One region of the Streptomyces sp. NPDC091271 genome, then DNA from elsewhere that is predicted to be linked to it. Evidence: riboswitches for the same ligand, from Rfam matches in the RefSeq annotation. Region 1 holds a riboswitch; the other holds the start of a gene.

Evidence for each region. A riboswitch is a leader RNA that binds a small molecule or an ion and turns the genes downstream of it on or off. The one in region 1 is predicted to bind glycine.
Region 2: it holds a riboswitch for glycine, as region 1 does, so the genes downstream of both, gcvT (glycine cleavage system aminomethyltransferase GcvT) here and gcvP (aminomethyl-transferring glycine dehydrogenase) in region 1, are expected to answer to the same signal.

The regions. Positions count from the first base shown of each region.
Region 1 is NZ_JBIVVD010000002.1:1,045,281-1,056,732, forward strand. Features, by position in the region: gene gcvP (aminomethyl-transferring glycine dehydrogenase) at 1-2,323, opposite strand, end outside; glycine riboswitch at 2,518-2,613, opposite strand; gene ACIQM3_RS11770 (PRC-barrel domain-containing protein) at 2,748-3,119, shown strand; gene ACIQM3_RS11775 (DNA polymerase IV) at 3,041-4,516, opposite strand; gene ACIQM3_RS11780 (MerR family transcriptional regulator) at 4,592-5,209, opposite strand; gene ACIQM3_RS11785 (bifunctional nuclease family protein) at 5,377-5,850, opposite strand; gene ACIQM3_RS11790 (MerR family transcriptional regulator) at 5,904-6,647, opposite strand; gene ACIQM3_RS11795 (FHA domain-containing protein) at 6,690-7,472, opposite strand; gene ACIQM3_RS11800 (DUF881 domain-containing protein) at 7,663-8,532, opposite strand; gene ACIQM3_RS11805 (small basic family protein) at 8,550-8,882, opposite strand; gene ACIQM3_RS11810 (DUF881 domain-containing protein) at 8,879-9,799, opposite strand; gene ACIQM3_RS11815 (sugar phosphate nucleotidyltransferase) at 9,897-11,452, opposite strand, start outside.
Region 2 is NZ_JBIVVD010000001.1:1,233,710-1,245,161, reverse strand. Features, by position in the region: gene ACIQM3_RS05960 (ABC transporter permease) at 1-415, opposite strand, end outside; gene ACIQM3_RS05955 (enhanced serine sensitivity protein SseB C-terminal domain-containing protein) at 772-1,566, opposite strand; gene ACIQM3_RS05950 (enhanced serine sensitivity protein SseB) at 1,721-2,497, opposite strand; gene ACIQM3_RS05945 (AAA family ATPase) at 2,671-3,360, opposite strand; glycine riboswitch at 3,534-3,631, shown strand; gene gcvT (glycine cleavage system aminomethyltransferase GcvT) at 3,800-4,927, shown strand; gene gcvH (glycine cleavage system protein GcvH) at 5,016-5,393, shown strand; gene glyA (serine hydroxymethyltransferase) at 5,412-6,671, shown strand; gene ACIQM3_RS05925 (L-serine ammonia-lyase) at 6,828-8,213, shown strand; gene ACIQM3_RS05920 (catalase) at 8,529-10,052, shown strand; gene ACIQM3_RS05915 (RidA family protein) at 10,157-10,579, opposite strand; gene ACIQM3_RS05910 (mandelate racemase/muconate lactonizing enzyme family protein) at 10,576-11,452, opposite strand, start outside.

The DNA of each region.
Region 1 (11,452 bases):
CCATGAGACGTACGTACGCCCATGAGATCGGCAGGATACCGGCCGAGCCCCACGGAGCGGCCGAGATCGGCCCGACGCCGGTCTCGGGGCCCGCCGCGGGCTGGAGGGGGTGGTTCGGGAGGTACGGCGCCAGGTGGGCGCGTACTCCGACCGGGCCGACGCCCGGGCCGCCGCCGCCGTGCGGGATGCAGAAGGTCTTGTGCAGGTTCAGGTGGGAGACGTCACCGCCGAAGTGGCCCGGCTTGGCGAGCCCGACCAGCGCGTTGAGGTTGGCACCGTCCACGTACACCTGGCCGCCGGCGTCGTGCACCTCCCCGCAGATGTCGGCGACGTGCTCCTCGAAGACGCCGTGCGTGGAGGGGTAGGTGATCATGAGGACGGCGAGCTCGTCGTGGTGCTGCGCGATCTTGGCCCGGAGATCCTCTATGTCGACCTCGCCGTCGTCGGCGGTCTTCACCACGACGACCTTCATCCCGGCCATCACGGCGCTCGCGGCGTTGGTGCCGTGCGCGGAGGACGGAATCAGGCAGACCGTGCGTCCGTGGTCCCCGTTGGCCCGGTGGTACGCGCGCACGGCCAGCAGACCGGCGAATTCGCCCTGCGAGCCAGCATTGGGCTGGATGGAGACCGCGTCGTACCCGGTGACCTCGGCGAGGCGCTCCTCCAGCTCCCGGATGAGGGTGAGGAAGCCCTGCGCCTGCTCGGCCGGCGCGAAGGGGTGCAGCGCACCGAATTCGGGCCAGGTGATCGACTCCATCTCGGCGGTCGCGTTGAGCTTCATCGTGCAGGAGCCGAGCGGGATCATGCCCCGGTCCAGCGCGTAGTCGCGGTCGGCGAGCTTACGCAGGTAGCGCAGCATCGCCGTCTCGGAGCGGTACTGGTGGAAGACCGGGTGGGTGAGGACGTCGTCGCTGCGCAGCAGCCCCTCGGGCAGCGCGTCGGCCGTCGCGGCGTCCAGCGCCTCGATGTCGCCGCCGGCACCGAAGGCCGCCCAGACGGCGGCGATCCGGGTGCGGGTCGTGGTCTCGTCGCAGGCGACGGAGACATGGTCGGCGTCGACGAGCCGCAGGTTCACCCCGCGCTCACGGGCGGCGGCGACCACACCGGCCGCTCCTCCCGGCACGCGGACGGTGAGGGTGTCGAAGTACGCGTCGTGCACGACGTCGGTTCCGGCTGCCCGAAGCCCCTCGGCCAGGATGGCGGCGAACCGGTGGGTACGCCGGGCGATCGTCCGCAGTCCCTCGGGCCCGTGGTAGACGGCGTACATGCCGGCCATGACGGCGAGCAGCACCTGGGCGGTGCAGATGTTGCTGGTGGCCTTCTCGCGGCGGATGTGCTGCTCGCGGGTCTGCAGCGCCAGCCGGTAGGCCTTGTCGCCGTCCGCGTCGACGGAGACACCGACGAGGCGGCCGGGCAGGCTGCGGGCGAACTTCTCACGTACGGCCATGAAGCCGGCGTGCGGTCCGCCGAAGCCCATCGGGACGCCGAAGCGCTGGGTGGTGCCCACGGCGATGTCCGCGCCCAGCTCGCCGGGCGAGGTGAGCAGGGTCAGGGCCAGCAGGTCGGCGGCGACGGACACGATCGCGCCCAGCTCGTGCGCCTGCTCGATGACGGGCTTGATGTCGCGCACGGCACCGGAAGCGCCCGGGTACTGGAGCAGCACGCCGAAGACGCCCCGCTCGGCGACCTCGGCGGGGATGCCCTCACCGAGGTCGGCGACGACCACCTCTACACCGGTCGGCTCGGCACGGGTCTGGATCACGGCGACGGTCTGCGGCAGGGTGTCGGAGTCGACCAGGAAGACGCCGCCCTTCACCTTGCCGACCCGCCGTGCCAGGGCCATGGCCTCGGCAGCGGCGGTGCCCTCGTCGAGGAGCGAGGCGCCGGAGGTCGGCAGCCCGGTGAGGTCGGCGACCATGGTCTGGAAGTTCAGGAGGGCCTCGAGCCGCCCCTGGGAGATCTCCGGCTGGTACGGCGTGTAGGCCGTGTACCAGGCAGGGTTCTCCATGACGTTGCGCAGGATCACCGGCGGGGTGAAGGTGCCGTAGTAGCCGAGCCCGATCATCGGTGCGAGCACCTGGTTACGGTCGGCGAGGCTGCGCAGCTCGGCCAGGACCTCGGCCTCCGTACGGGCCTCGGGGAGGTTCAGCGCCTCGGCACTCCGGATCACGTCGGGCACCGCCGCGGCGGTGAGCTCGTCGAGGGAGCCGTAGCCGACCTGGGCCAGCATCTTCGCCTGGGCCTCGGCGTCGGGCCCGATGTGGCGCTGCTCGAACGGAATGCCCTGTTCCAGCTGGGAGAGCGGAGTGCGAAGGGGGGTCATGATGGAGGCCTCCTGGTCTGTCACGACCTGCGAGGGGCGCCACGGCGTGGCTGCCCGAACGGCCTCCCCATCTGTCATCTCGACCTGAGAGCTTCACCGGCACGCCCCTGGGGCATACCGGCTTTCACCGTCGGTGAGGGCGGTCACCGTCGCGGCACGTGCCGTACGGATCCCGCCCTGCTTTCCAGAGTGACCTCGTCCGTGCGGTACGGGGGCCTGAGAGATTCCGGGGAGGAGTTGCTCCTTCGGCGCCTCCGAATCGCTCCGGAGGACTCTCCCGCACAGGGTCAGCAGCCGTGGCCCAGCCTACCAGCGGGGCCGGGGCGGGCCCGTCTCGAGTGGCCGACATCCCGGATCTGGCATTTCGTAGTGATGGTGGAGCAGCCGCGACCACCTGATGCAGTTGTGACCAGTGGGAGGCACCGTGCAGACCGACATCGATCCGCGCAGCCTGATCGGCCGCAAGGCCTTCGACCGCCAAGGTGCCAAGATCGGAACGGTGGACGAGGTCTATCTCGACGACGCCACCGGGGTCCCCGAGTGGGCCGCCGTACGCACCGGTCTCTTCACCAGGGACGCGTTCGTCCCGCTGGAGCCGAGCGAATTCGTCGACGGCGCTCTCGTGATCCCCTTCGAACGGGCCCTGATCAAGGACGCGCCGGACTTCGGTGTGGGCCGCCATCTCTCGCCCGAGCAGGAACTGCAGCTCTACCGCCATTACGGACTGGACTCCTCCCCCTCTGCCGGCCCGGGTCCTGACAGGGACTTCGGCAGGCTCGCCGGCCACGAGGAGTAGTCCACCGGGTCCCGCACCAGGCGCAGCGGATCGGCCGGCTGCAGCTGCGGATCATCGACCCGGAACGTCCGCACCCGGCCGGGCGGCGTCCACGGTTCCTCGAAGCGCACGGTGACCCGGCCGACGCCGCTGCCCTGCACCCAGCCGTGCCCGTGGACCTCGTGCCGTACATCGTGCCCGGCCGGCCAGCGCCGCGCGGCCAGTTGCTCCTCACTCTCCCGGGTCTCCCCTCCCGGTCCCTCCTCCGCCGTGCGCTGCCCCTCGTCCGCCGCGGCGTCGGCTGCGACCGCCGCCGCCGCGGATTCCTCTGCGGCGTGCTCCGCGTCGGCGGCCTGCGCGAAGAGGTCCTCCTGCGTGAAGTCCGCCAGCCCCGTGACACCGACTCCGAGCAGCCGGACGCCGCCGGTCGTGTCGACGGCCTCCAGAAGCCGCGCAGCGGCCTCCCTGACCACCGTGGGATCGTCGGTGGGGCCGCGCAGTGTCTCGGACCTGGTGAGCGTCGAGAAGTCGTAACGGCGCACCTTGAGGACGACGGTGCGCCCGGACCGGCCCGCGCCCCGCAGCCGCTGCACGCACCGGTCCGCGAGCCGCTCGACCTCCGCCCTCACGCGCACCCGGTCGTGAAGGTCCACGTCGAAGGTGTCCTCGACCGATACGGATTTGGCGTCCCTCTCGGCGACGACGGGCCGGTCGTCGTAACCCTGCGCCATGCGGTGGAGCGCGACGCCGTGCGCCTTGCCCAGCAGCCGCACGAGCTCCGCCTCTCCCGCCTCCGCCAGGTGGCTGACGAGGGTCATTCCGGCGCGCCGGAGATGGTCACCGGTGGCGGGGCCCACGCCCGGGAGGATGCGTACGGACATGGGCGCCAGGAGCTCACGCTCGGTGCCGGGCTCGATCAGCAGCAGCCCGTCCGGTTTCGCCTCCTCGGATGCGATCTTGGCCAGCATCTTGGAGCCGGCCAGACCGACGGAACCGCTGAGCCCGGTGACGGCTCTGATGACCGTGCGCAGCTGTCCGCCGATCGCCCGCGCGGACGCCGAGTCGTGGGCGACCCCGCCGGCCTCGAGGTCGACGAAGGCCTCGTCCAGGCTGAGCGGCTCGACGAGCGGTGACAGCCGCCCGAGCAGCTCCATCACCTGGTCGCTCACCGTCCGGTAGAGCGCGAAGCGCGGAACCAGATACGCCGCGTTGGGCGCGAGGCGCCTCGCCTGTGCCATCGGCATCGCCGAATGCACGCCGAGACGCCTCGCCTCGTACGACGCGGTGGCGACCACGCCGCGCATCCCCAGGCCGCCCACCACCACCGGCTTGCCGCGCAGGCTGGGCTTCGACGCCTGCTCGGCCGAGGCGTAGAAGGCATCCATGTCCAGATGCAGGATGGTGGGCGCGGCTCTCACATGGACCGATGCTGCCCTACGCCACTGACAACCGCCCCACCCGGCGCACGCGTCGCGCCGTCCCGCCCCGGTGACTCAGCCCGCGCGATTGCGCCGTCGCGCCAGTTCATCGGCGGGGTTGTGGCCGATCAGGGTCTCCCCCGTGTCGACACGTTCCCCGTGGAGCTGGGACAGCGCCGCGTCGACATCCCGCCAGACGACACCGACGGCGATACCGAAGATGCCCTGGCCGCCCTGGAGGAGATTCACCACCTCGTCGGGCGATGAGCACTCGTAGACCGTCGCACCGTCGCTCATCAGGGTCATCCGCTCGAGATCCGTGAATCCACGCGCCCTGAGGTGCTGGACGGTGGTCCGGATGTTCTGCAGAGCGACCCCCGTGTCCAGGAACCGTTTGACGATCTTGAGGAGAACCACGTCCCGGAAACTGTAGAGACGCTGCGTCCCCGACCCGTACGCCGGACGCACGCTCGGTTCCACGAGCCCCGTACGCGCCCAGTAGTCAAGCTGTCGGTAGGTGATCCCGGCCGCCGCGCACGCTGTCGGCCCCCGATAGCCGATGTCCCCTGCCACTCCCACACCGTCCGCTGCCACCACAGCCGGCTGAACCGGCTGTCTGATGGAGTGGTCGGCCGCACTGCCGTGCTGCCGGTACGGCCCACCCGCAGCCGTACCGTCGCCGCTGCTTCTCACGCCGACCTCCGTCCTTGACCTGCCACCTCGAAGGTAGGCAGTCACCAGGGGTGCGTCAACGATCGCCACACTCGGCACGCCGAGTGATAATCACCCTGAGGGTGGTTTCCCGTGACTGATTTACGGGAACGGCTTGTCGGATGCGCTGACGCCGCCTCCGCGGAAGGTCACTGGCTGTTGGTGCCGAAGTCCTCCGGCGAGATCTGGTCGAGGAACTCGCGGAACTTCTCCACCTCGTCCTCCTGCTCGTCCGGGATGGCGATACCCGCGTCGTCCAGCACCCCGTCACTGCCGTAGATCGGCGTGCCGGTGCGCAGGGCGAGCGCTATGGCGTCGGACGGCCGCGCGCTCACCTCGACCCCGCTGGCAAAGACCAGCTCCGCGTAGAAAACCCCTTCACGCAGGTCCGTGATGCGGACCTCGGTGAGCTCCTGGCCGACGGCCTCGAGCACATCCTTGAAGAGATCATGGGTCAGCGGCCTGGCCGGAGCCATGCCCTGCTGGGCGAAGGCGATCGCGGTCGCTTCCCCAGGGCCGATCCAAATAGGGAGGTACCGGTCGCCTCCCACTTCACGCAGGAGCACGATCGGTTGGTTGGAGGGCATTTCCACCCGGACACCCACAACGTCGAGCTCGTTCACACAGCAACCCTAGGACGTGCCCGCCATGTTTGGATAGTCGGGCTCCTCCGCCCTCAGTGGAAGACGGCCTTCAGGGCGCTCTGCACGAGCGCGGCGTGGAGCCGGACGGAGAGGTCCGCGAGCTCCTTGGCGGTGGCCTCCGCATGTGCCCTGGTCTGCGGATTCCGGTGCCGGCGCAGCGGCGCGACCACCTGCTCGACCAGCCCCGCCTCACGCTCCGCGGCCGCCTTGACCGCCCGCAGATGCCGAGGTTCGAGACCGAATCTGCCCAGGTCCGCCACCAGCCGTGCCACATTCACCGCCTCGGCGTCGTAGCTCCCGCCGGCGGCGGGCACGATCAGCCCGTACGCCTCCCACTCGTCGAGCTGCTCCTCGGTCGCCTCGGTGGCCGCCAGGAGTTCGGAGCGTCCGATACGGGCGGCGGTGGCCTGCCCCGGGTCCTGGTCCCGAAGGGCGTCGGCGGGATCACCCGAAGCCCCTCCGGGCGGCAGTGCCGCCTGCTCACCGCGTGCGAGGGCCTCCAGGTGCTCACGGATGACCTTGAGCGGCAGGTAGTGGTCCCGCTGCATGCGCAGCACCTGTGCCAACCGCTCGACGTCGGCGGGGCCGAACTTCCGGTAGCCCGACGGCGTCCGCTGGGGCTCGATGAGCCCCTCCGTCTCCAGGAAGCGGATCTTGGAGATGGTGACTTCGGGAAATTCGTCGCGCAGCTGCAGAAGCACCGTGCCGATGCTCATCGCGCGCTCGCCCGCGGCGGCGGTGCCGTGACCGGCACCGCCTGTCGGTGTTCGCAGCATGGACCTTCCTGGGGATCCCCCCGGACACTGTCCGGGGGAGGGTCACACGCCCCGCTGGCTCGCGTAGAAGACCAGTCGGTACTTCCCGATCTGGACTTCGTCGCCGTTGGTCAGCGCGACGGAATCGATGCGCTCGCGGTTGACATAGGTGCCGTTGAGGCTGCCGACGTCTCCCACGGTGAAACTACCGTCCGGGTTCCTGTGGAACTCCACATGACGCCGCGACACGGTCACATCGTCGAGGAAGATGTCGCTCTGCGGGTGACGGCCTGCCGTCGTCAGGTCACCGTCCAGCAGGAAGCGGCTTCCGGAGTTCGGGCCGCGTCGCACCACCAGCAGCGCGGAACCCGTCGGCAGGGCGTCCACGGCGGCCTGGGCCTCCGGGGAGAGCGACGGGACGGCCGTCTGGCCTGTCGCCTCGGCCTCGTACGCCTCGATACCGGAGATCGAGATGGTCGAGGTCGTCTCCGAGGCACGCTCGGGCACTCCGCCCCTCAGCGGCGCACCGCAGTTGGAGCAGAAACGGCTGGCCTCGGCATTGCGATGCCCGCACCTCGTACAAACCGGCATGGACGAGCTTTCCGGAGCGGGGGCGAACCCTCCACCCGTACTGGAGGTCGATGGTTCCCCGAAACCTATGCGCCCTGCACTTCCGGGGTCAACGGACGACGCGCCGGACCCGCCGGCGCCTCCCTGGACCTCGTCGCGGAAGAGCGGGCGCTCCGAACCCTGCTCCTCGGCACCCTGACGCGGAGCGCGGTGGCGGGCAGCGCTGTTGCTGTCCTCGCGGGCGCTCTTTCCGAACAACTTCGCAAACAACTTCACGGGCGTTTCCCCTTGACCGAAATAGACCCGCCCGTGGGGCAGGACGAACCCTGAATGAACACACCTGCCGACCCGGACATCCTCACAACGTCCGTATCCACCCGACAGTTTCCACCACGCGTCACCGATCCGTTGCGCCGACCCCCCGCAACCTGGCGCCCGTGTCCTTCGATTACAGCGCACCGCCGCCTCACTGGGGCGACGACCGAGCGTAATCAGGCTGCTTCGGGGGGCGCAAGGCGTCCACGACGATGTCGTCGGCGCGCGTCACCTCCGCTGTGGCCTGCTCCTTCTCGAGCGTCTGCACCACACCACCCGGGATGTTCAGGGCCGGCTCCAGGTCCTGCGGCTTGCCGATGACCTTGAACTCGTAGGGAGACTCGACCTTCCGGCCGTCGACTCTCAACTCTCCCCCGTCACCGGAGAAGTATGTGTTGGCCACCACCCGCACGCCGTTGATCTCGATGGCCTCGGCACCCGCCGCGCGCAGCTCCTGGATGGTGTCGAGGAGCATGTCGGCCTCCACCGCGCCGGCCGGGTCACTGATGGTCAGCGTGATCCCGGGGCCGTGCGCGGCGACGGTACCTGCCAGGATACCGAGCTGCCGCTCCTTCTCGAGCGTCTGCTTTCGGGCCTCCTCCGCCTGGTCGGAGCTGTTCTCCAGTTCCGTGCGCTGGTCGTCGAGGCGCTGCTTCTCGTCCTCGAGGCGCTGGGTCCGGTTGTCGAGCTCGTCGAGGATGCGGACCAGGTCCTCCTGGCGGGCCCCGCGCAGGGCGCTGTTGTCGCTGTTCGACCTGACCTGGATGGCCAGGCCCAGACCGAGGACGAACAGCAGGAGCGCCACGATCAGTTGGGCCCTGCTCACCCTGGGCGGCCAGAGGCCTGCCCGCAGCCGCTGGCGTCCCGACGTCTCCTCCGACCCGGCCGGCGGAGAGGGTGCGGGGCCGGGCTCGGGCGCTTCGGGCGCCTCCGGCGGGAGCGCACCGGCGCGTCCCCCGCTGCCGGGCTCGTATGCGTGGCCCGGCTGCCGCCCGTCGTCCTGGCTGTGTTCGTCGCTCATCCCGTTGCTCATCGACCTCACGCCCGGAAGACGTGCCGGCGGATGGCCGCGGCGTTGGAGAAGATCCGGATGCCGAGCACGACCACCACACCGGTGGAGAGCTGGGCCCCGACGCCCAGTTTGTCGCCGAGGAAGACGATCAGCGCGGCCACCACGACGTTCGACAGGAACGACACCACGAAGACCTTGTCCACGAAGATCCCGTCGAGCATGGCCCGCAGTCCGCCGAAGACGGCGTCGAGCGCGGCGACCACGGCGATCGGCAGGTAGGGCTCGACCACCGCCGGCACTTCGGGCCGGACCAACAGTCCGACCACGACTCCCACGACGAGGCCCAGTACGGCGATCACGATGTGCCCTTCCCTGTGTCTGCCGCACCACTGCCCGTGTCTGCGGCCTGAGGCTCTGCTGTACGTACGATCAGGCTGGGCGCGGCCGGAAGGCGCACCTTCTCCTGCTCGGAGATGCTGGTGCGGATGTCGAAGCTCTCGTGCAGCGCCTGAAGATACTGGCCGTCCGCACTGTCCTGGAAGGCCGTGACGAGCTTCTTGCCGTCCCCCACCGCCTGCACCGTGTACGGCGGCACGAGCGGCCTGTTGTCGACCAGTATGGCGTCGCCCGCCGCACGGATCGCCGAGAGGGCCGTCAGCCGCTGCCCGTTGATGGCGATCGCCTCGGCACCGGACTGCCAGAGACCGTTGACCACGCGCTGCATGTCCCGGTCGCGTACCCGCCCGGTGTCGGCGAAACCGGTGGACTCACGGGGACCGCCACCACCCTGGTCGGTGTCCTCGGCGTCGTCCACGACCAGCTTGATGCCGGGGCCTTCGACGGGGGTGGCCCCGGACAGCAGCGCCACCAGGCCGCCCTGGTCCCCACCGTGCTCCTGAAGTGCCTTGCGCTGCCGCTCGCCGACGTCCTTGCGCAGCTTGTCGACATCCGCCTCGAGCGTGTCCGCCGTGGCGGTCTCGGCGTTCACCCGGTCGATGAGCTCCTCGCGTTCCTTGGCCACGACTGGAGCCGCGACCCGGGCCTCAGCGGCACCGAGCGTCACCACGAGGGCCGCCAGCACCAGGCCGGCGGCAAGTCCCAGCTTCGCCTTCAGCGTGCGCGGCAGCCCGTCCCGGCCCTCGGACCGACGACGCGCGGAGGCCTCGGCGTATCCCTCGTCAAGGCTGTGTTCCATCACGGTGGTCAGCAGCGACATCGACGCGTCGGGGCGAGGACGCGGCGGGGCGCTACTCCGATCGGGGGGCGGCTGCGACATGCCGCACATCGTCGCACGTCATGCCTGCTGCCGCCGAATGGCCCCACCGTGGGTCCGGTAGCCGCGGCACACGGCTTCCGGACCCACGGTGGCCTGCTCAGTCCCCCGCGCTGTCCACGACCGCCGCCCATTCGTCGAGCAGCGCCTGGGCCGAGGCGTCGTCCGGGCCCTCGGCCCACAGGTGCGTCACCGCTTCCGCACGGTCGGGCAGCACCATCACCCAGCGGCCGTCGGTCTCGACCACGCGGACTCCGTCGGTGGTGTCGACACTGCGCTCCCCCGCCGCCTCCACGACCCGGCGCATGACGAGCCCCTTGACCGCCCACGGTGTGGCGAGGTCACGGCGCAGCACATGGGCACGCGGGATACGGGCATCGATCTGGCTGAGGGTGAGCTGTGTCCTGGCCACGAGGCCGATGAGCCTGACGAAGGCCGCCGCACCGTCGAAGACGCTGCTGAACTCGGGGATGATGAAGCCGCCACGGCCGTCACCGCCGAAGATCGTGGTGTCCTCACGGCCCACGCGCGTCAGGTCGTCAGGGGACGTGGTCGTCCACTCCACCTGCGTACCGTGATAGGCGGCGACCTGTTCGGCGACGCGGGTGGTGGTCACCGGCAGGGCGACCCGTCCGCTCCTGCGCTCGGCGGCCACGAGGTCGAGCATGACCAGCAGCGCCCGGTCGTCCTCGATGATGCGGCCCCGCTCGTCCACGAGGGAAAGCCGTTCACCGACAGGGTCGAACCGCACGCCGAAGGCGGCCCGCGCGGACGACACGATCTCGCCGAGTCGCACCAGCCCGGCCCGGCGCGACTCGGCGGACTCCGTGGGGCGGGACTCGTCGAGCCCGGGGTTGATCGTCAGCGCGTCCACACCGAGGCGTCCGAGCAGGCTGGGCAGGACAAGCCCGGCACTACCGTTGGACGCGTCCACGACCACCTTCAGGCCCGCGTCGGCGATGCCGCTCGTGTCGACGTTGCGCAGCAGGGAGCCGGTGTAGGAGTCGAAGACGCTCGACGGGAAGTGGAGGTCGCCGATCTCGCCGGGGAAGGCCCGGCGGAATTCCTGCCGGGCGTAGACGCGGTCCAGCTTCTTCTGACGTGCCTGGGAGAGATCGGCTCCCCGCTCGTCGAAGAACATGATGTCGACCGAGTCGGGCACACCCGGAGACGTACGGATCATGATGCCGCCGGCACTGCCCCGTGCGGTCTGCTGACGGGCCACCGGCAGCGGCACGTTCTCCAGGTCCCGGACATCGATCGCGCTGGCCTGGAGGGCCGAGATGACCGCTCTCTTCAGTGCGCGCGCACCACGGGAGTGGTCGCGTGCGGTCGTGACCGTCGCGCCCTTCTTCAGGGTCGTCGCGTACGCGCCTGCGAGCCGGACGGCGAGCTCCGGGGTGATCTCCACGTTCAGGATCCCCGAGACGCCGCGGGCGCCGAAGAGGTGCGCCTGTCCGCGCGACTCCCAGATGACCGAGGTGTTCACGAAGGCGCCGGCTTCGATGGTCTTGAACGGATACACCCGGACATTGCCCTGGATGATCGATTCTTCGCCGACCAGGCACTCGTCGCCGATGACGGCGCCGTCCTCGATGCGCGAGGCACGCATGATGTCGGTGTTCTTACCGATGACGCAGCCGCGCAAATTGCTGT
Region 2 (11,452 bases), on a different contig from region 1:
CGACGCCGATGACGACCGAGAGCAGCGTGGAGCCGACGGCGACCACGAGGGAGACCCAGGAGCCTTCGAGGATGCGCGCCAGGATGTCGCGTCCGGTCTGCGGTTCGACCCCGAGGGGGTGGTCCCAGCTGATTCCGCCCAGGGCGCCCTTGGGCGCCAGCATGACGGGGTCGACCAGGCTCTGGTTGAACGCGTTGGGGTCGAGCCCGAGGAGCGACTGCAGCGGCTTGGACAGGACCGCGGTGAGGATCAGCAGCACGACAACGATGCCACCGGCCATGGCGCCCTTGTCCCGCTTGAAGCGCGTCCAGGCGATGCGGCCGAGCGAGCGGCCCTCGATCTCCTTGCGCCCGGCGCCTTCCAGCACCGTTTCGGGCCGCGCATCCGCCCCGGTGGTCTCGATCGGTGCCGTCATTGCGCTGGAGACCCCTCTCGGCCGACGGTGGCCGGCCTGTGACCGCCGCTGTAGCGGCTCTAACAAAATGTGACAGATGCGATCACACATGCCGAACTGACCCTGTTTGAAAGAGGGTTTCGCCGGGCATGGAGCACCTGCTGTGTGGAGTCTTCAACCACTTTGCGATCACCCGCCAGACCTGACGGGGAATGTTTGCTCAAACGTGATGCTGCCAAGAGGCTTCCGTTATGCGGACAGCTGTGCTTGCTGAGCGGATCACCGATGCACCAATGCGCCACTAACGGACATGTCACCCAACTGCGTTGTCCAGGTGACTATTTGACTACGCCGTCGAGACGGCGGCCGACGCCCTCTCAGTACGCGCGCGGTGCCGGGCCGGTGGCGGGCGGGTAGCCGTAGCCCGGGACCGCGGGTGCCGGGGCGTGTGCCTCGCGGTCGTAGAACGGACGGGAGTTGGCGTTCAGCCACATCGCGACGGGGTCGTACTCGTCGGACAGCGAGACCGTGGAGACGGGCAGTCCGTCGGGGACCACGCCGATCGACTGCTGCATCATCGCGCGGACCGCGTCGACGGACGGCCGGCCGGTGTCGTAGAGGTCGAGCCCGATCGCGAGGTACGGGGCGCCGAGCGCGGGCTGCACCCAGGCGCGGCGCAGCGCGCGGACGGCGGAGGTGCGGTGGGCGTTCTGCGACAGCAGGGCGTAGAACTGCGGGAGCTCGATGGCGGGTTCACTGAGCCGCAGCGGCCCCGCGGGCATCCGGTCGAGGCCGGTGGCGATGCGGCGCAGGTCCAGCCAGGGGATGCCGACGCCGCCGCCGGGGGCGTGCGGGTTGAGCCAGATGCCCCAGCGGTCGGGGAAGAGGGAGCGCGCGATGTCGCGGCCCGTGATCACCTCGTGGGCCCTGTTCCAGCCGCTGGCCGACAGCTCCTGGGCGGAGGTCACGCACGGGGCGTAACCCTGCCCTTCGACCTCCATGTTGCCGTACTGGGCGTCGGGGGAGCCCGCCGTGCCGTGCCAGAGGAGCATCCAGACCTGGCCGTCCGCAAGGGAGCGCAGCAGCGACTCGTACGCGTCGAGGCGCCCCGGGGTCACTTGGCGAAGCATGTGCTCGACCTGACCGGCCGCCGCGGTGCCTGACGCACTCACCCTGGGTCCCGCCCCTCTTCGTTCCGCTGTTCCCGCATGCCGCACGGTGCTGTGGTGCCACTCCCGGGCACACGGGGCGGCCTCGTCATCCAACCAGCTTATGCGCCGCCCCTGACACCGGCTTGACGCCACGTGGCAACGGGGACTCCGTCTCTCAGTACGCGTCGCGCCGGTAGAACGGGCGCACCTTCTCCAGCATCCAGTCGCCGACCGGGTCCTGTGCCACGTCGAGCAGCAGGAGATTGACCGGCCAGGGCACCTGGACCCGGCCGAGCGCGCGGCCCAGGGCGTCCAGCGGGGCGCTCTGCCCGGCGGCGTCCCACACGGCGGACTCGACGCCGACGAAGAGGACAGGGCTGTCGCCCTCGATGCTGGCCAGCACCCGGCGCGCGGTGTTCACCCCGGCGGTCGCCTGGAATTCGGCGGACACCGCGGCGAGGAAGTCGACGGGGTCCTCCTTCCAGTCGGGCTCGTACAGCCGCACCCGGCCGCCGCTCGCGGGGCCGTCCAGCGGGGTGCGCCCGGCCCGGCAGAGCTCGGCGACGGCGGCGGGCGGCAGGGGCACCCCGACGGCACCGCCGGGGTTGACGGCTATACCGAGCTGCGGGGGCAGTCCACGGGCGAACTCGCGTGCGGGCGCCACGGTGAAGGAGAGATGGGTACCGACGCACTGGAGGAACTGCGCCTCGGAGCTGAACACGGGGACGTACGCGCCGCCGTCGATGTCGACCGTCGGCAGATCGAGGCCGACGCTGTCGGTCCCCCCGCCGTTCGGCAGGGGGACCCAGACCTGGCTGCGGCCGAGCACCTCGACCAGCCGTCCGCCCGCGCCGGGCACGCCGAGGGAGGCGCTGAGCACTTCTTCGAGCTCGTTGGCCGGCCATCCCTGCGACGGATGCGACGGGGCCTGGGCCTGAGCCGGAATGTCCACGGTGTCTGTGTCCCTTTCTCGCCATGCGGTGCGGCTGAAACTCTAGACCGGGTCTCGGCAGGACGGCAGAGTCCAGGCGGAGGCGGCACCCCGCCCACCGCGGCGTCCAGATCCCGGACAGCGTGCCGGGGGTCTGCGAACTGTGCGTATGCGAACGGTGACACCCACGGCCCCTACTCCTGCGGGAGCCGCGCCTCCGGGAACGAGATCCGGTCGATGCCCGCCGCGGTCTCACGGTCGAGCAGCACCGCCGAGGCGCATCCCGGCGGCAGCAGGCCGGTCTCCGTGTCGCGCAGCAGCCGGCCCACCGCGCGCCGGTGCCGGGCGAACGCGTATCCGGAGACCCCGCGCCCGCGCTCCCGCTGCCCCTGCCTGGCCACCCGGGGGGTGACGTCGAGCAGGACGAGATGGAGGCCGCTGCCCCGGCGCCGGGCCTCCCGCGCCAGCCAGCGCCGCACCCACGCCTGCGTACCGCAGTCGTGCACGACGACGGGTCCGCCCGACCGCAGGCGCCGCCACAGCCCGGCGTAGTGCGCGGCGCGCACCAGGGGGCGGTAGAGGGCGTACGGGAGTAAACCGGGCAGGGCGGCCGCCCAGCGGTCCCTGGTGTCCTGGGAGTCGACCGCGTACTCCTTCACCGCCCGCCGGATCAGCGTCGACTTCCCGCTGCCGGGCAGCCCCGAGACCACGACCACGTCACCCGCCGCGAAGTCCAGGCCGCTCGGTCCCCGCCCGCCGCCTCCCCGCAGATCACGCACCACCGGAGCGTGCCCGCCCGTCAGCTCCCGGGCGGGCACGCCCGGCTGCTGGGGCATCGCACCGCTTGCCGCCCCCGCGGTAGTCGCGTAGCGCTGCAACGTCATCGCCTTCCCCCTGCCGAGTCACCCACCGACCTGCCCAAGAAGTGTAAAGAAATGGTAATGCGGCACAACCGCTTCTCCCCGTACGTGTCGGGGCCGGCACCCGTCCGGGTGCGGACGCCCCACTCTCCCGCAATGCGTGCGATGATGACCCCGCCAACTGCATACAGGCCGTTTGAATCCGCGCGGGAGAGTCCCGGTCACCGTGTGCGCCGGGCGCCGAAGGAGCAAGTTCCTCCCTTGAATCTCTCAGGCCCCGTACCGCGTGGATGAGGCAGATCTGAAAAGCGGGCCGCTCTGCGGCTCCACCCAAGGTGCAAGCCGACGCTGACGGGGGCCGACCCCGTCGGGACCCTTTCAGGGGCTTTCGGCGAACCTCTCAGGTTCCGATGACAGATGGGGAGGGAACCACCCCCTGTCGTCATGCCCTGGAGCCATGTCCATGAGCACTGCCCCGAGCGCCGCCCCCCGTCTCACCGCCCTCGATGCCCTGCATCGGTCCCTGGGCGCGACCATGACCGACTTCGCCGGCTGGGACATGCCGCTGCGGTACGCCAGCGAGCGCGACGAGCACAACGCCGTGCGCGAGCGGGCCGGCCTGTTCGACCTGTCGCACATGGGCGAGATCACCGTCACCGGTCCGCAGGCGGCGGCCTTCCTGAGCTACGCGCTGGTCGGCAACATCGCCACCGTCGGCGTGGGCCGGGCCCGCTACACGATGATCGTCGCGGAGGACGGCGGGATCCTGGACGACCTGATCGTCTATCGCCTCGCGGAGACCGAGTACATGGTCGTCGCCAACGCGGGCAACGCCCAGCTCGTCCTGGACACCCTCACCGGGCGTGCCGGGGACTTCGACGCCGAGGTGCGGGACGACCGCGACGCGTACGCGCTGATCGCCGTCCAGGGACCCGACTCCCCCGCCGTACTGAAGTCGGTCACGGACGCCGACCTGGACGGACTGAAGTACTACGCCGGACTCCCCGGAACGGTCGCCGGCGTCCCCGCGCTCATCGCCCGTACCGGTTACACCGGCGAGGACGGCTTCGAGCTCTTCGTGGCCCCCGCCCACGCCGAGCAGCTCTGGAAGGCCCTGACCGAGGCCGGTGCGCCGTACGGTCTGATCCCCTGCGGGCTCTCCTGCCGCGACACGCTCCGCCTGGAGGCGGGCATGCCGCTGTACGGGCACGAGCTGACCACCGCGCTGACGCCCTTCGACGCGGGCCTGGGCAGGGTCGTGAAGTTCGAGAAGGAGGGCGACTTCGTCGGCCGCGAGGCGCTGACCGCCGCGGCGGCCCGTGCGGAGACCGCCCCGCCCCGCAAGCTCGTCGGCCTGGTCGCCGAGGGCCGCCGGGTGCCGCGCGCCGGTTACCCCGTCGTCGTCGGCGGGCAGGTCGTGGGCGAGGTCACCTCCGGCGCGCCGTCGCCCACCCTGGGCAAGCCGATCGCCATGGCCTACGTGGACGCGGCGCACGCCGCGCCCGGCACCGAGGGTGTCGGGGTAGACATCCGGGGCAAGCACGAGCCGTACGAGGTCGTGGCGCTGCCGTTCTACAAGCGCCGTAAGTGACACCTGCCCCCGCACGTGACGCAGTCGTGTCTCACACCGTAAGACCACCGTTCATCAGCACTCCCCCGCGTACAGGAGAATTCAGGTCATGAGCAACCCCCAGCAGCTGCGGTACAGCAAGGAGCACGAGTGGCTGTCGGCCCTCGAGGACGGCGTGGCCACGGTCGGTATCACCGAATTCGCGGCCAACGCGCTCGGTGACGTCGTCTACGCCCAGCTCCCGGAGGTCGGTGACACGGTGGCCGCGGGCGAGACCTGCGGTGAGCTGGAGTCGACCAAGTCGGTCAGCGACCTGTACTCGCCGGTGACCGGCGAGGTGACCGCGGCCAACCAGGACGTCGTGGACGACCCGTCGCTGGTGAACTCCGCCCCCTTCGAGGGCGGCTGGCTGTTCAAGGTGCGCGTCGCGGAGGAGCCGAAGGACCTTCTCTCCGCCGACGAGTACACCGCGTTCTCCGGCAACTGAGACCTTAGGGACCCACTGATGTCGCTTCTCAACTCCTCCCTCCACGAGCTGGACCCGGACGTCGCCGCCGCCGTCGACGCCGAGCTCCACCGTCAGCAGTCCACCCTCGAGATGATCGCCTCGGAGAACTTCGCTCCGGTCGCGGTCATGGAGGCCCAGGGCTCCGTCCTCACCAACAAGTACGCCGAGGGCTACCCCGGCCGCCGCTACTACGGTGGCTGCGAGCACGTCGACGTGGTCGAGCAGATCGCGATCGACCGCATCAAGGCGCTCTTCGGCGCCGAGGCCGCGAACGTCCAGCCGCACTCCGGTGCGCAGGCCAACGCCGCCGCGATGTTCGCGCTGCTGAAGCCGGGCGACACGATCATGGGTCTGAACCTGGCCCACGGCGGTCACCTGACCCACGGCATGAAGATCAACTTCTCCGGCAAGCTCTACAACGTGGTCCCGTACCACGTCGACGACACCGGTGTCGTGGACATGGCCGAGGTCGAGCGCCTCGCCAAGGAGTCGAAGCCGAAGCTCATCGTGGCCGGCTGGTCCGCCTACCCGCGCCAGCTGGACTTCGCCGCCTTCCGCCGCATCGCGGACGAGGTCGGCGCGTACCTGATGGTCGACATGGCGCACTTCGCCGGACTGGTCGCCGCGGGTCTGCACCCCAACCCGGTGCCGCACGCCCACGTCGTCACGACCACCACGCACAAGACCCTCGGCGGTCCGCGCGGTGGCGTCATCCTGTCGACGCAGGAGCTCGCCAAGAAGATCAACTCGGCGGTCTTCCCCGGCCAGCAGGGTGGCCCGCTGGAGCACGTGATCGCGGCCAAGGCGGTCTCCTTCAAGGTCGCGGCGACCGACGAGTTCAAGGAGCGCCAGCAGCGCACCCTGGACGGCGCCCGCATCCTCGCCGAGCGCCTGGTGCAGCCGGACGTCACCGAGGTCGGCGTCTCCGTCCTCTCCGGCGGTACGGACGTGCACCTGGTCCTGGTCGACCTGCGCAACTCCGAGCTGGACGGCCGGCAGGCCGAGGACCGGCTCCACGAGCTGGGCATCACGGTCAACCGGAACGCCATCCCGAACGACCCCCGGCCCCCGATGGTCACCTCGGGTCTGCGCATCGGCACGCCCGCCCTGGCCACCCGTGGCTTCCAGGCGGAGGACTTCACCGAGGTTGCCGAGATCATCGCGGCCGCGCTGAAGCCCACGTACGACGCCGACGACCTCAAGGCCCGCGTGATCGCGCTGGCCGAGAAGTTCCCGCTGTACCCCGGCATCAAGTAGTCACCCGTAATTTGCACGCAGGGTGGGGGCACCGCGCACACTGAACACAGTGAGCCCGGTGCCCCCACCCCTTTGCCCCGCGCTCCCGGGCCCACCGGCCCGTCCCCGCACCACCCGGCGGACAACGTCGTCCACCAACGCCTTAGGAGTACTCCCGTGGCCCTCTCGGTCTTCGACCTCTTCTCGGTCGGTATCGGCCCGTCCAGCTCCCACACGGTCGGCCCGATGCGCGCGGCCCGCATGTTCGCCCGCCGCCTCAAGAACGAGGGTCTGCTGGCCCACACCGCCTCGATACGGGCCGAGCTGTACGGCTCGCTCGGCGCGACCGGTCACGGGCACGGCACCCCGAAGGCCGTCCTGCTGGGTCTGGAGGGCGAGTCGCCCCGCACGGTGGACGTCGAGGGCGCCGACGCCCGCGTCGAGGAGATCCGCGCCTCGGGGCGCATCAACCTGCTCGGCATGCACGACATCCCCTTCGACGCCGACGAGCAGCTGGTCCTGCACCGGCGCAAGGCCCTGCCCTACCACGCCAACGGGATGACGGTCCTCGCGTACGACCGCGACGGCGCCCCGCTGCTGGAGAAGACGTACTACTCGGTGGGCGGCGGCTTCGTCGTCGACGAGGACGCCGTGGCCGGCGAGGACCCGATCGTCCCGGACGACACCGTCCTGAAGCACCCCTTCCGCACCGGCGACGAGCTGCTGAGGCTTGCCCGGGAGACCGGTCTGTCCATCTCCTCCCTGATGCTGGAGAACGAGAAGGCCTGGCGGACCGAGGACGAGATCCGGGCCGGGCTGCTGGAGATCTGGCGCGTCATGCAGGCCTGCATCGCCCGCGGCATGTCCCGCGAGGGCATCCTGCCCGGGGGCCTGAAGGTCCGCCGCCGCGCCGCGAACTCGGCCAGGCAGCTGCGGGCCGAGGGGGACCCCCAGACGCACGCGATGGAGTGGATCACCCTCTACGCGATGGCCGTCAACGAGGAGAACGCCGCCGGGGGCCGCGTGGTGACCGCCCCGACCAACGGCGCGGCGGGCATCATCCCCGCCGTCCTGCACTACTGGATGAACTTCGCGGCGGGCGGCTGCACCGAGGCCGAGAAGGACGACAGCGTCGTCCGCTTCCTGCTGGCCGCGGGCGCCATCGGCATGCTCTTCAAGGAGAACGCCTCCATCTCCGGCGCCGAGGTCGGCTGCCAGGGCGAGGTCGGCTCCGCCTGCTCCATGGCCGCCGGCGCCCTCGCCGAGGTCCTGGGCGGCTCCCCCGAGCAGGTGGAGAACGCCGCCGAGATCGGCATGGAGCACAACCTGGGCCTGACCTGCGACCCGGTCGGCGGTCTCGTCCAGATCCCCTGCATCGAGCGCAACGGGATGGCGGCGGTCAAGGCGGTCACGGCGGCCAAGATGGCGCTGCGCGGCGACGGCAGCCACAAGGTCTCCCTGGACAAGGTCATCAAGACCATGAAGGAGACGGGCGCGGACATGAGCGTGAAGTACAAGGAGACGGCCCGGGGCGGGCTCGCGGTGAACATCATCGAGTGCTAGGTCGTGTCCACGTCGCGGACACGTCCCAGGCCGGTCCAGGTGTGAATTCCCTCTGCGCGGACAGGCGGACGGTGCTGGGCACCACACGGGCGCCGACCGATCCTTGACTGGCCGGTTGCCCATGTTTGCCTACATTGGTAGTGGGTTACCAGTGCATGCGCAGGGGACGATCACGGCCCCCGGGCTGCGGCGGAGCTCTTCCTCACCGGCTCCGCCCACGCCTCGACGCTCCGCGGCGGAGCGTTCGGTCTCGGAGGTGCCCGGTACGGAGCCGCCACCGAGATCGCCGCGGCAAAGACGAAGGGGAACGACGCAATGACCGACACCTCCCACAAGCCGACCACCTCCGACTCGGGCGCCCCGGTGGAGAGCGATGAGCATTCGCTCACCGTCGGCCCGGGCGGGCCGATCCTGCTCCAGGACTCCTACCTGATCGAGCAGATGGCTCAGTTCAACCGCGAACGAATCCCCGAACGCCAGCCGCACGCCAAGGGCAGCGGCGCCTTCGGGCGGTTCGAGGTGACCGCGGACGTCTCCGCGTACACGAAGGCCGCGCTCTTCCAGCCCGACACCACGACCGACCTGGTCATCAGGTTCTCCACCGTCGCCGGGGAGCGGGGCAGCCCGGACACCTGGCGGGACCCCCGCGGTTTCGCGGTGAAGTTCTACACCAGCGAAGGCAACTACGACATGGTGGGCAACAACACCCCCGTGTTCTTCGTGAAGGACCCGATGAAGTTCCAGCACTTCATCCGGTCCCAGAAACGCCGCGCGGACAACAACCTGCGCGACCACGACATGCAGTGGGACTTCTGGACCCTCTCGCCGGAGTCGGCGCACCAGGTCACCTGGCTGATGGGCGACCGCGGCATCCCGCGCACCTGGCGCCACATGAACGGCTACACCTCGCACACGTACATGTGGATCAACGCGCAGGGCCAGCGGTTCTGGGTGAAGTACCACTTCAAGACGGACCAGGGCGTCGAGACGTTCACCCAGCACGAGGCCGACCAGATGGCCTCCGCGGACACGGACTATCACACGCGTGATCTCTTCGAGCACATCCGCGACGGGGAGTACCCGAGCTGGACGCTGAAGGTCCAGATCATGCCGTACGAGGACGCCAAGGACTACCGGTTCAACCCGTTCGACCTGACCAAGGTGTGGCCGCACGGCGACTACCCCTTGATCGAGGTCGGCCGGATGACGCTCGATCGCAATCCCACCGACAACCACGCCGAGATCGAGCAGGCGGCCTTCCAGCCGAACAACTTCGTACCCGGCATCGGCCCGAGCCCGGACCGCATGCTCCTGGCGCGGCTGTTCTCCTACGCGGACGCGCACCGCCACCGCATCGGGGGCAACTACCAGCAGCTCCCCGTCAACGCCCCCGTCGTCCCGGTGAGCACGTACTCCAAGGACGGAGCGATGGCGTACCGGAAGACCACCGACCCGGTCTACGCGCCGAACTCCAAGGGCGGCCCGGCGGCCGACACCGAGCGCTACGGGACCCCTCCGAGCTGGTACGCCGACGGCGAGATCACCCGGTCGGCCTATGTCGACCACGCCGAGGACGACGACTGGGGGCAGGCCGGCACCATGGTGCGGGAGGTCCTCGACGACGCGGCGCGGGACCGGCTGGTGGACAACGTCGTCGGCCACCTGCTCAACGGCGTGACCGAGCCCGTGCTGCAACGCGCCTTCACCTACTGGTCGAACATCGACGGCACCATCGGCAAGCGCATCGAGCAGGGTGTGCGCGCGAAGGCCGGCGAGAAGGACCCCAAGGCCCAGGAGCAGGGCAACCCCGCGCGCCGGGACATGCAGCGCAAGGCCTGAGAGCCGCACACCCCTCAGGCGTCGGCGCCCCGGCTTCCGCGCACACGCGTCGCAGGCCTCCACCCCGGGTCAACCGGGGTGGAGGCCTGTCACGTGAACGGGTGCTAAGGGAGCGCCGGCCCCTCCCGGCGGAGCGCGACGACGTCGATCTCCACCAGGATGTCCATGAGGTCGGAGCCCACGGTGGTGCGGACCGGGTGGGGCTCCGGGAAGAAGGCGCGGTACGCGGCGTCGTAGGCGGCGAAGTCGCGGCGCAGGTGCTGGAGGTGGGCCGTCACCTTGACGACGTCCTGGGGGCCGAGTCCTTCGGCCTCCAGCACGGCGCCGATGTTCCGCAGGACCTGGACGGTCTGTTCCTCGACGGTCTTCGCGACGGCGCCGGTGTCCGGGTCCTGCGGTCCGAAGCCCGAGGTGAACAGGTAGGGGCCTGCGGCCATCCCCTGGCTGTAGGCGCCGGCGGGCGCGGGCGCCCGGTCGGTGCGGACCGCGCGCCGGGCGGGGCCGGCGCCGGGGGTGGATCCGGTCATCGGGTCAGGTCTCCTTCACGGGCGTTGACCTCCGCGTAGTGACGGAGCTTGTCCTCGTCGACGGTGACACCGAGGCCGGGGCCGGTCGGGACCCGAAGGCTGCCGTTCTCCAGCGGGATGGGCTCGATGATGTCGTCGGCGTGCAGGTAGTACATGGAGTCGATCGCACGGGAGAGGACGGGAGTGCTGCCGACCACCGCGAGATGCGCGGCCGTCGCGATGCCGAGTTCGCCGCCGCTGTGCAGGTTCATGCCGAGCCCGAAGGTCTCGCAGTGCGCCGCGAGAGCCTTGGTGGGCGCGATGCCGCCCCACTTGTAGACGTCTCCGTGGATGACGTCCACGGCGCCCAGGCGTACGGCCGGGGCGAAGTCCTCGAAGCGTACGACGCACATGTTGGTGCAGAGCGGTATGCGCACCTTGGCGCGGACCTGGCTCATGCCCTCGATGCCGACACAGGGGTCCTCCAGGTATTCGAGGTCCAGCTCCTCCAGGGCGATGCCGGCGCGGACCGAGTCGGGGACGGACCATGCGGCGTTGGGGTCGACGCGCAGGCTGACCTCGGGCAGGGCGGAGCGCAGGGCGCGCAGGATCGCGACATCGCCCTGGACGTCCTTGGTGCCCTTGAGCTTGACGGCCTGGAAGCCTCCGTCGGCGACGACGCGAAGGGTGTGCTCGGCGAGGGCCTCGGACAGGTCCGCGGCCCGGGCGCCGGGGGCGTCGGCCCTGGTGATCAGCGCGGTGAGCGGGACCTCCTCGCGCACGGGTCCGCCGAGGAGGTCGGTGAGGGACTGGCCGGTGGCCTTGCCCATGGCGTCCCAGCAGGCGACGTCGAGGGCCGCGATCGCGGCGTAGCCGAGGTAGCCGTAGAAGAAG